3 regions of the Streptomyces sp. NPDC030021 genome follow, and region 3 is predicted to be linked to each of the others. Evidence: riboswitches for the same ligand, from Rfam matches in the RefSeq annotation. Region 3 holds a riboswitch; each other region holds the start of a gene.
The links. A riboswitch is a leader RNA that binds a small molecule or an ion and turns the genes downstream of it on or off. The one in region 3 is predicted to bind guanidine.
Positions count from the first base shown of each region.

Region 1: it holds a riboswitch for guanidine, as region 3 does, so the genes downstream of both, ACZ4YL_RS39340 (MBL fold metallo-hydrolase) here and ACZ4YL_RS03610 (DMT family transporter) in region 3, are expected to answer to the same signal.
Region 2: it holds a riboswitch for guanidine, as region 3 does, so the genes downstream of both, ACZ4YL_RS11190 (Ohr family peroxiredoxin) here and ACZ4YL_RS03610 (DMT family transporter) in region 3, are expected to answer to the same signal.

Region 1 covers NZ_JBVIAH010000035.1:43,170-46,364, reverse strand. Annotated here, with positions in the region: gene ACZ4YL_RS39345 (serine/threonine-protein kinase) at 1-359, opposite strand, end outside; gene ACZ4YL_RS39340 (MBL fold metallo-hydrolase) at 408-1,286, opposite strand; guanidine-III (ykkC-III) riboswitch at 1,298-1,365, opposite strand; gene ACZ4YL_RS39335 (hypothetical protein) at 1,746-3,195, opposite strand, start outside.
Region 2 covers NZ_JBVIAH010000004.1:507,433-510,627, forward strand. Annotated here, with positions in the region: gene ACZ4YL_RS11180 (vWA domain-containing protein) at 1-481, shown strand, start outside; gene ACZ4YL_RS11185 (hypothetical protein) at 791-985, shown strand; guanidine-III (ykkC-III) riboswitch at 1,071-1,133, shown strand; gene ACZ4YL_RS11190 (Ohr family peroxiredoxin) at 1,209-1,679, shown strand; gene ACZ4YL_RS11195 (hypothetical protein) at 1,666-2,115, shown strand; gene ACZ4YL_RS11200 (peptidoglycan recognition protein family protein) at 2,146-2,940, opposite strand.
Region 3 covers NZ_JBVIAH010000002.1:117,147-120,341, forward strand. Annotated here, with positions in the region: gene ACZ4YL_RS03590 (HNH endonuclease signature motif containing protein) at 1-223, opposite strand, end outside; gene bcp (thioredoxin-dependent thiol peroxidase) at 359-826, opposite strand; gene ACZ4YL_RS03600 (DUF3618 domain-containing protein) at 935-1,255, shown strand; gene ACZ4YL_RS03605 (GroES family chaperonin) at 1,299-1,640, shown strand; guanidine-III (ykkC-III) riboswitch at 1,682-1,751, shown strand; gene ACZ4YL_RS03610 (DMT family transporter) at 1,783-2,103, shown strand; gene ACZ4YL_RS03615 (transglycosylase domain-containing protein) at 2,121-3,195, opposite strand, start outside.

The DNA.
Region 1 (3,195 bases), on a different contig from region 3:
TCGACGTAGTCGTCGATTCGTACCACGTACGGCGACCGCAAGCCCATCAGCAGTTGGGCCTCGGCGCGGAAGGCGGTGCGCGCGCCATGCGTCAGATACTTGATCGCCACCGGGGCACCGGAAGCCTCGTCCAGAGCTTCGACGACCCTCCCGCAGGCACCGGTGCCCAATTCCCTGCCATGGGTGTAACCGGGAACCTTCCACTGTGGATGTGCGCTCATGTCCCCGTTGTTCATTACTGCCCTCGCATGCGTCGTTGCCGTGCGCGCCTGGGAGCATGCCTCCCGCCACACCGACAGCCGGCCGGCCGGCCTGCTGCGGCCAGTCAACCGGTCAGCTGCGTCGTGGCGCGTGAGCAACTACTACTCATGCGCAGGCCCTCGTACCGTCTTGGCTTTGAGCGCGGCTCAGTCGTCTGGGCAGAGGACGAAGAGAGGGAAGGCGAGTCGGCGGGGCCGGTTGCCGATCTCGTCGAGCGCGGCGCGGATTTCGTGAAGGTGGCCGGCGGTCATCTGCAGTGGGGGTTCGTGGGGCTGGTAGGTGGTGCGGACCGGGTAGTCCACGCCCGGTTCGGTGGTCATCTCGATGTGACAGCCCATGACGTGGGTGACCGGTCTGCGTTCGCAGAACTCGATCAGGCGGTCGATGGTCCGGGTGAAGGCGTTCCGGTCCTGGATGTAGAGGCGGCCCGGATAGACCGTGTCGCCGGTGAGCAGGAACCCGGTCCACGGGTCGTAGAACGTGACGGCGGCCTCGTGGTGCCCGGGGGTGGCCAGGCATTCGAGCCTGCGGCCTCCCAGATCGACGCTCACCGTGGCGGTGGGGTTCTCGTCGAATCCGAAATACTTCCAGGCCGTGGGGAGCTCTGCTGAGACCACTGTGGTGTCGGGGAGGTCGGCGAACTGGCCGTCGCCCGCGATGTGGTCGCCGTGGGCGTGTGTGTGCAGCACCAGCAGGTGGTACTCCTGGCGGGGGTGGCGGGCGAGCCAGCCGTCGACGAGCTGGTCCACCACCAGACGCAAGGGGAAGAACTCACTTGACGCTGTGGCCCCGGTATCGATCAGTACTGCCCGGTCGTTGCCGAACAGCAGGAACAGGAACGGCGCTTCGTAGTTGATCGCCATGTTCTGCCGCAGGATGACCGTGTGCTCGTCGTACTCATAGACCTGGATGTCCGGGTCGGTGTTGTGCTTGGACGATGGTGAGCCGTGGATCCACCGGACGTCCAACTCGCGAGGCCCGTAAGCCGGGCTGTCGAAATCGACGAAGGATGTACCTACAGCCATGACGCCTCCTGAGTGCGTCGTCTTGGCGGGCCGGGTACGGCGCACATCTCGTCCGGGGTGGGCACCTGAGAGCCTCCGCCGCGACGCTACCACGAGATCGATCTACGGCTCTGTTGCGGGCCTTGGCCTTCGGCGCCGATCTCCTGAGTGCTCGCGCTCCCTACCGACCGGATGTCCGGAAGGCAGGTCCGTCTTGCTGCTCCTCGTCCCTCTCCAGATCGCTGATTGCGCGGCGGCGCGGCTTTCCGCTCAAGCAGGTGGAGCGCTCTCATATGGAGTAAGAGCTGCCCTTCGGAAGGTGATTCCGTGCAGCGATGGCTCCACGACTTCGCCGCGGATGTCTTGCGCAGCTGCACCTTGACCGAACAAATGAAGACTGACGCAGCAGGAAAGCGTCCGAAAGGAATGGCGGCACGGTAGATCGGTTCCCATGGGTCGCGTGACCGGCTCTCGATGTGGTCAGAAGGGGACGACGGATTGCGCGAGCGCATCCAGAGCGGCCTGTGGCCGGATGGTCGTGCCGGCCAGGCCAGGAAATCCGCCCCATGCCAGGCAGTCCCGCAGGTGTGCAACGAACGGGACGGTCCCACCGCGCCCGCTGTGAAGCTCCACGTCCGCGAAGGGTCCGGGGAGGCGAACGGTGTCGACCGGTTCCGGCTGCGCGTCGCGGGGGTTCGCCTTGAACGACGGACCAGGGCTGATCGTCAGGTCCAGGGGCGCATTCATGCCGACCCGTTCCCTCTCCTCGTGGGCCCACCTCTCCGCCTCGGCGACAGCCTCTTCGAGGGGAAGGACGACGAGGGGATCGAAATGCGAGAGGTACATGAACGGGTACTTCTCCGGTACATCGACGATCTCGTTCCTCTTCGGCTCCGGGCCGTGCCTCCTCGGGTCGTGGCGGAACCTGTCCTCACTGCCCGACAGGTCCACGGAGCCGACCACGAGATAGAAGGCGCGCAGCGAGAGCGGCAGGCGTCCGCCCGTGAGCCTCTCCAACCTCTTCACGGACCGGAGTGCGTCGAGCGGGGGCGGGACGAGGGCGCGCGCCTTCTCGTGGAAGGGGTACGCCTCGGCGCGCAGCGTTTCAACGACAGCCTCCAAGCCGCACCGCACCCGCTCCATCGTCTCCATCGCGACGGCCTCGGCGGCCTGCGCGGCGGGCGCCTTCGGTGGTCTCCGGTCAAGCGCAGCCAGTTCCTCCCACACCCGCTCGTGCTCGCCGGCGCGATAGCGCTCGATGAGATCGCCCGTAAATGGCTTCACGGTGCTCGTGGCCGTCGCCTTCCGCTTGCGCTTCTTCATGCGCCCCGCGGCCTGGTTCACGATCTTGGGGTCGAGCTGGTCGAGCTGGTCGAGGAGCGCTCGCGCCGTCGCGCCGAGCTCGCGGTCTTGCGCGGCCATCAGGGATCGTTCGATCCAGCGCGGTTCGGCCGTTGCCTGCGCGGGCGTGAGCTTTTCGAGTACGGTCCTGGCGGACTCGCTCCGGTTGTCGCCGGAACGGAGCACCTGCTCCTCGAACAGGGGCGCCAGGACGTCAAAGGCGCGCGAGGGGCCGGCGCGCAGCAGGGCATCGATCGCGATCGTCTGGCGATCGTGACGGTCGTACTCGTTGATCGGGACACCCTCCAGCGACAGGGGCGAGGCTGCGGCCTCAAGGGCTTCCGGCGTCCCGATCTCGAGCAGGTTCTGCCCTGCGGTGGTAAGGAATTGCCGTTGCCGAGTGAACAGTTCGCGCAACGCGGGAACAGCAGGTGTGTAGCGGGTCTCGGCCAGGCGATGCGCGAGCCATTGCGCGAGGCCTCCGTCGTGGCCGTCCACCGCGGAGAACCAACGCGTCTTCAGGAGCGCGTCGAGCAGCCCCGCGCCATCTCGAAGCGCTGGATGCTCGCCGAAGAGGCCTGCGCTCTCG
Region 2 (3,195 bases), on a different contig from region 3:
GGTGGACTACACGTACCGCCGCCCGTCGCGCCGGACACCCGCGCTCGGCGGCCGGGTGGTGCTTCCCAGTCTGCGCAGGCCGCTGCCGCGGGTGGCCGTCGTCCTCGACACCTCGGGATCGATGGGCCCGGACGACCTCGCGGCCGCCCTCGCCGAAGTCACCGGCGTCCTGCGGGAGGTGGGCGTCGGCGGGAACCGGGTCGCCGTCCTCGCGTGCGACGCCGACGTGCATGCCGTGACCCGGGTGCGCAGTGCCGGCGAGGTGACCCTGGCCGGTGGCGGGGGCACGGACATGCGGGTCGGCATCGGCGCGGCCCTGGCCCTGCCCGACCGGCCGAACGTCGTGGTCGTGCTGACCGACGGGTACACGCCGTGGCCGGACGAGACACCGTCGTGCCGCTTGATCGCCGCCCTGATCGGCAACTCCCCGCCCGCGCCCCCGTCCTGGGTGGAGACGGTACGCGTCGACCCGGCCACGTGATCCCGGCCGGGATACGCCTACGAACGACACCCGCCATCCTGCCGACCCCGGTGGGACGAGGCACCAAGTGCCGTGCTGTTGGTGGTTCTTGCCCGTGCGGCGCCGGCGGGGAAGGTCCCGGTTCCCCGCCGGTGGCGGACGGCCGTCGCTCGTGCCGCGCCAATGCCCGCACGCACGGCTGATGTTGCCGGATCGGCATCGCCGACGCGACCCTCGACGACACGCCTTGTCACCCTCCGTGTTTAACCGTCCGCGAATCGGTAACAAAATGTAGTGACAGGCAGTCAATACTCGACGAAAGGCAGGACCATGAACCTTGTCAACGTGCTCATCCTCGTCGCGGTCCTCGCACTTGTCGGCCTGCTGATCGCGGCCCCCAGCGCCACCGTGCGGCGCAACCCGTTCCCGGGCCGCCGGCAGCGAGCCGACCGCCACCGCCGCTCGGGCGCTCCGAGGTCGACCCGGGTACCCGGTCAGCGGGGCATCCAGCACCACGCGCCCTGACCCCGGGCCGGCGGCCGGGTCGGTGGTGGGTGAGGTACTTCACCGCGGGGGTGGCCCCGGATCGCGGAGCGCGTTGCTAGATTGTCCGGCGGCCGGTCCACGGCCCCGGACGAGATGCGCCGTACCCGGTTACGCACGACGACGCGCGAGGTGCCGCACGAGCGGCGCCGTCCGCTGTCCGCACCCGGGCAGCGTCCTCGTCGAGCAAGATGGGCCGTACGCCATGACCGTGCCACTCACCCGCAGCCTGTACCGGACGACCGCGCACGCCGCCGGAGGACGTACCGGATCCGTCCGCACGGACGACGGACGCCTGGACGTCCGCCTCGCCCCGCCGCGCAAGAAGGTGCCCGGCACCACCAACCCCGAGCAGCTGTTCGCGGCCGGTTTCGCCGCCTGCTTCACCTCCGCGCTCGCGGAGGTCGCCGCCGAGTTCGGGGCGGACGCCTCCACCGCGCGCGTGGCCTGCGAGGTCCAGCTCGGCACCACGGACACGCCCGCGGGCTACGGCCTCGCGGTGGCGCTCACCGTCAGCCTGCCCGGGTGGCGTGCGGCGGACCTCCAGCCCCTGCTGCACCGGGCGGACGCGGTCTGCCCGTACTCGCAGGCCGTACGCGGCAACGTACCGCTGACGCTCCTGGCCGTGGACGAGCCCGCCGAGGCCACCGAGCCTGCCGCCGATGACCGCGCCTGAGCCCGGGCCGGCCGGGCACGTCACGGACGGCCCCGGCGTCCCGGTGCCCGAGCGCGGTGCCTGGCTTCGGCGCGGCATCAGCCGCAACGGCGGACCCCTCGTCGAGGACCGCGAAGTGGTGTGGCTGCAGGCCGGGTCGTACTACGCCGACAGCCGTGGCTTCGCCGGTACGACGTCCTTCGACGGCTCCCAGGTGCACTTCCACCACCTCACGGGCGAGCCCGGCGAAGACGCCGGCACCTTCCGGTGGGACGGTGCGGACCTCGTCGAGCGGGGCACCAACCCGGACGGCAGCACCTTCCTGGAGATCTGGACCCCGCTGCCCGCCGCCGACGGCGCCTGCGGCTCCTGGTCCGGACCGGACCACCACGTGGTGCGCGTCGGCCGCCACGTGGTGCATGTCGATTCCCGTGCCGGTACGTACTGGCGGCTGTAGCCCTGGGTGGCCCGGGGCGGCGGCGCACCGTCAGGGCAGGAGACCGGCCGGGAGGTATTCCGCGTACTCCGAGGCCGGCCGCCCGGTGGCCTGGCGCACCAGGTCCTCGATGGGGTCGGCCGCCTCCTCCGGCGCGGGCGTGCCGAGGCGGTCGGCGACGTCCTTGCGGAGGGTCGGGAGCAGTGCGTAGAGGTGGTCGCCGGGGCAGGAGGTGGCGTTGAAGTCGCGGTGGCCGTAGATCTCCGACGCGGGCAGGCCGTACTGGTCGCAGATGTGGGCGCACAGGTCGGCCAGGGCCGCGTACTGGGCCTCGGGCGGGTCCTGCGAGGTGTACGTGCCCTCGTTCTCGATGCCGATCGACACGGTGTTCTGGCCGACGCAGTGCGCCGCCCGCACCTGGCGGGTGCCGGTGCGCAGCTCCGCGAGGCTGTGGTGACGTCCTTCCAGCACGAAGGCCCCGCGGCTGATGGTGAAGTGCTGACCTGTGTCGATCCAGCCCTGCGCGTCCATGTGGTACGTCTGGATCGCGCGGGCGAGGGCGAAGGCGCGCTGCTTCGAGTAGTCCGTCACGTTCGCCGTCGCCGTGTGGTGGACGATGATCCGCTCCGGGCGGTTGTCCAGGACGACGACGGGTTCGGACGCCGCCCGCGCACCCCAGGCGGCGCAGCCGATGATGTCAGGGGTGGCGGCGGAGTACGCCCGCCCGGCCGCGGCGAGCGGCAGTGCCGTGGCGGCGGCGAGGGCGAAGGCTCCCGTGAGGACCGACCGGCGGCTGTACGGGGCGGTGGCGCGCGCGGGCGGCTGGTGCAGTGCGGAGAAGGTCATGCGGCGCCATTGAAGGGGACTCCACCTCCACCGGTCGCGCAGACACACCGCCCAACCCCCCGGAGTGTCCCCGACCGGCCGTAACCGGCGGTCACCCGCGGCCGGCGCACGGAGCCGGCTTCGCCACCGACAGGGGCTCGGCGATGTCCTCCGGCGAGCGCGCCGCTGCTCCCTCGGCTGGCCCGGACACGACCGCCTGCCCCGCCTGGTCCGCGGGACACCGTCTATCCGAGGCCTTCCGGCGTCCCGTCCTCG
Region 3 (3,195 bases):
TCGAATCGGCGACAGCCGCGGCCAGGATCTCCCTCGTCCACTTGACGGCTTCCGCTCGCTCGAAGTGGGACGTGTCCACGCCCAGCTTCCGCATGCGGTCGTGCAGATAGCGCCGCGAGCCGCTCTTCGGGTCGACCCCCAGCTTCTCCAGCGCCTCCGACAGCGTGCGCGACGTGCGCGCCGCCTCCGCGAGGCGTTCCTTCGTGTACTGACTGATCGGCACCCCGGCCCCCTCCGTTCCGGCCACGCGTTCGTGGCCTCGCACGGATCAACGAACCGATATGCGGGTAGTTACGTCCGATAAGCGGAGCGGCCCGCACCGGTGGGGTGCGGGCCGCTTGCGGTGGGGAGGGCGGGGTCAGAGGCCCAGGTCTTTGATGATCTTGGCTACGTGGCCCGTGGCCTTGACGTTGTAGAAGGCGTGCTCGACCTTGCCCTCCTCGTCGACGACCACCGTGGAGCGGATGACCCCGGTGACCGTCTTGCCGTACAGCTTCTTCTCGCCGTACGCGCCGTACGCCGTCAGCGTCTCCTTCTCCGGGTCGCTGACCAGGGTGACCTTCAGGTCCTCCTTCTCGCGGAACTTCGCCAGCTTCTCCGGCTTGTCCGGGGACACGCCGATGACGTCGTAGCCGTGTCCCGTCAGGAAGGACAGGTTGTCCGTGAAGTCGCAGGCCTGCTTCGTGCAGCCCGGGGTCAGCGCGGACGGGTAGAAATAGACGATCACCTTGCGGCCCTTGTGGTCGGCGAGCGAGACCTCGTTGCCGTCCGCATCGGGCAGGGTGAAGGCGGGGGCGGTGTCGCCCGGCTGGAGTCGCTCGCTCATCGTGACACTCTCCTCGGGAGGGGATCGGTATGCCCATGAGACTAAGCTGACAGACTGTTCATGGTGGACTACGCCCCACACGACCACGACGACGACGGAGGCAGCGCGGTGCCGGAAGCCAGGACCCCCGCACAGATCGAGGCGGACATCGTCCGCCGCCGTGAGCAGCTCGCCGAGACGCTCGACGAGATCGGCGTGCGCATGCACCCGAAGACGATCATCGGGGACGCGAAGGCACGGGTCGCCTCGACCGTCGACCAGACCGCCGGGCGGGCCTTCGCCACGGTGAACCGGATGGTGACGGATCTGCGGGACGGTCTGCGCCATGACGACGGGGCTCCGCGCGTGGGCCGGATCGTGCCCGTCGCGCTGGTCGCGGTGAGCCTGGTCGGGCTGCTCGTGGTGTCGGCGCGCCGCAAGCGCGGATGACCCTGAGCGGTACGGGACGGGCGCGGGCAGGTAGGTTCGGGGCGTGAGCGAGAACACCACCCACGACAAGCTGCCCATTCGCATGCTGCATGACCGCGTGCTCGTGAAGTCCGATCTGCCGGAGGGCGAGCGGCGCTCGGGCGGCGGCATCCTGATTCCCGCGACGGCCGCGGTGGGCAAGCGGCTGGCCTGGGCCGAGGTGGTCGCGGTCGGGCAGAACGTCCGGACGGTCGAGCCCGGTGACCGGGTGCTGTACGACCCGGAGGACCGTGCCGAGGTCGAGGTGCGGGGTGCGACGTACGTGCTGATGCGCGAGCGGGACCTGCACGCCGTGGCCGCGGAGCGGCTGGAGGGGTCGGAGGACTCCACCGGGCTGTACCTGTAGGTCTGAGAAGGGGCTGGTGGCGCAGGTCACCGGCCCTTTTCGCTGCCCTTTGCTACGGTGGAGGAGAACCCGACGAGACGCGCCGTACCGGGTACGACAAGACGACGCACCCCGTATCGCTCGATGTCTCGGAGGTGCCGTCATGGCATGGGTTCTTCTTCTCGTCGCCGGTCTGCTCGAAGTCGGCTGGTCGATCGGCATGAAGTTCACCGAAGGTTTCACCCGGCTGTGGCCCAGTGTGTTCACGGGTGCCGGGATCGTCGCGAGCATGGTGCTGCTGTCGTACGCCGCGAAGACGCTGCCCATCGGTACGGCGTACGGGGTGTGGGTGGGCATCGGCGCGGCCGGCGCGGCCGTGCTCGGTATGGCGGTGCTGGGTGAGCCCGTCACCGCCGCCCGGATCTTCTTCATCTGTCTGCTGCTGGTCGCCGTGGTGGGGCTGAAGGCGACCTCCGGTCACTGACCGGAGGTCTGTCCCGGTTACTCCAGGAACGCCGACGGCGGGCGGAGGCCGTCCGCCGGGCCTCCGTCGCCGCCTTGTGCGCTGCCCTGGGTGCCGCCTTGCGTGTTGCCTTGTGTGCCCTGGGTGGTGCCGCCCTGGTCGCCGCCCTGGGTGGTGCCGCCGTTGTCCTGGCCGCCGTTGTCCTGGCCTCCGTTCACCGGGCCGCCGTTGTCCTGTCCGCCCTGGTTCTGGCCGCCGTTGTTCTGTCCGCCCTGGTTGCGGCCGCCCGTGGAGTTCGACGGGGAGGGCCGGGTGGGGCGTTCGGGGGCGCTGGGCGAGGGTTCTCCGGGGGTTTCCTGCGGTGGGTTGGATTCCGGGCTGGGCGGCGGCGGGGGCTGGGCTGCGCCGGGCTGGAGTTCCAGGTCGAAGTCGACGGGGTCGGTGCCTTCCAGGGCGGTCTTGGTGTAGGCGGCCCAGATCCGGGCGGGGTAGCCGCCGCCGCCGATGCGGGCCTCGCCGAGGGCGTCGTAGAGGGATTCCAGGGTTCCGGTGTCCGGGTCCTGGCCCATCATCGAGATCACGGTGACCAGGTCCGGGGTGTAGGCCGCGAACCAGGCCGAGCGGTCGAGTTCGCCGGTGCCGGTCTTGCCCGCGGCGGGGTGGCCGGCGGCGAGGGCGGCCGTACCGGTGCCGTTGTCCACGACGCTGACCAGCATGGACGTGGTGGTGTCGGCGGCTTCGCGGCTGATGGCCTGGGTGGGGGTGCGCTGGGGGAGGCTGATGGTGTCGCCGCCCTTGGTGATCTTCTCCAGGAAGGTGTAGGGGGTGCGGCGGCCGTGGTCGGCGAGGGTGGCGTAGGCCTGGGTCATGTCCAGGACGCTGGCCTGCAGGGTGCCGAGGGCCATGGCCGGGCCGGGTACGAAGTTGGGGGTGTTCTCGGGGATGCCGAGGTCGATGGCGGTCTTCTTGACCTTGGCGGTGCCGACGTCGACCGCCATCTGCGCGTAGACGGCGTTGACGGAGAGGTCGGTGGCGGTGTTGACGGTGATGTTCCCGTAGGAGACCTGGCCTTCGTTCTCGGGGGCGAAGCGGATGCGGCCGCCGGCGACGGGG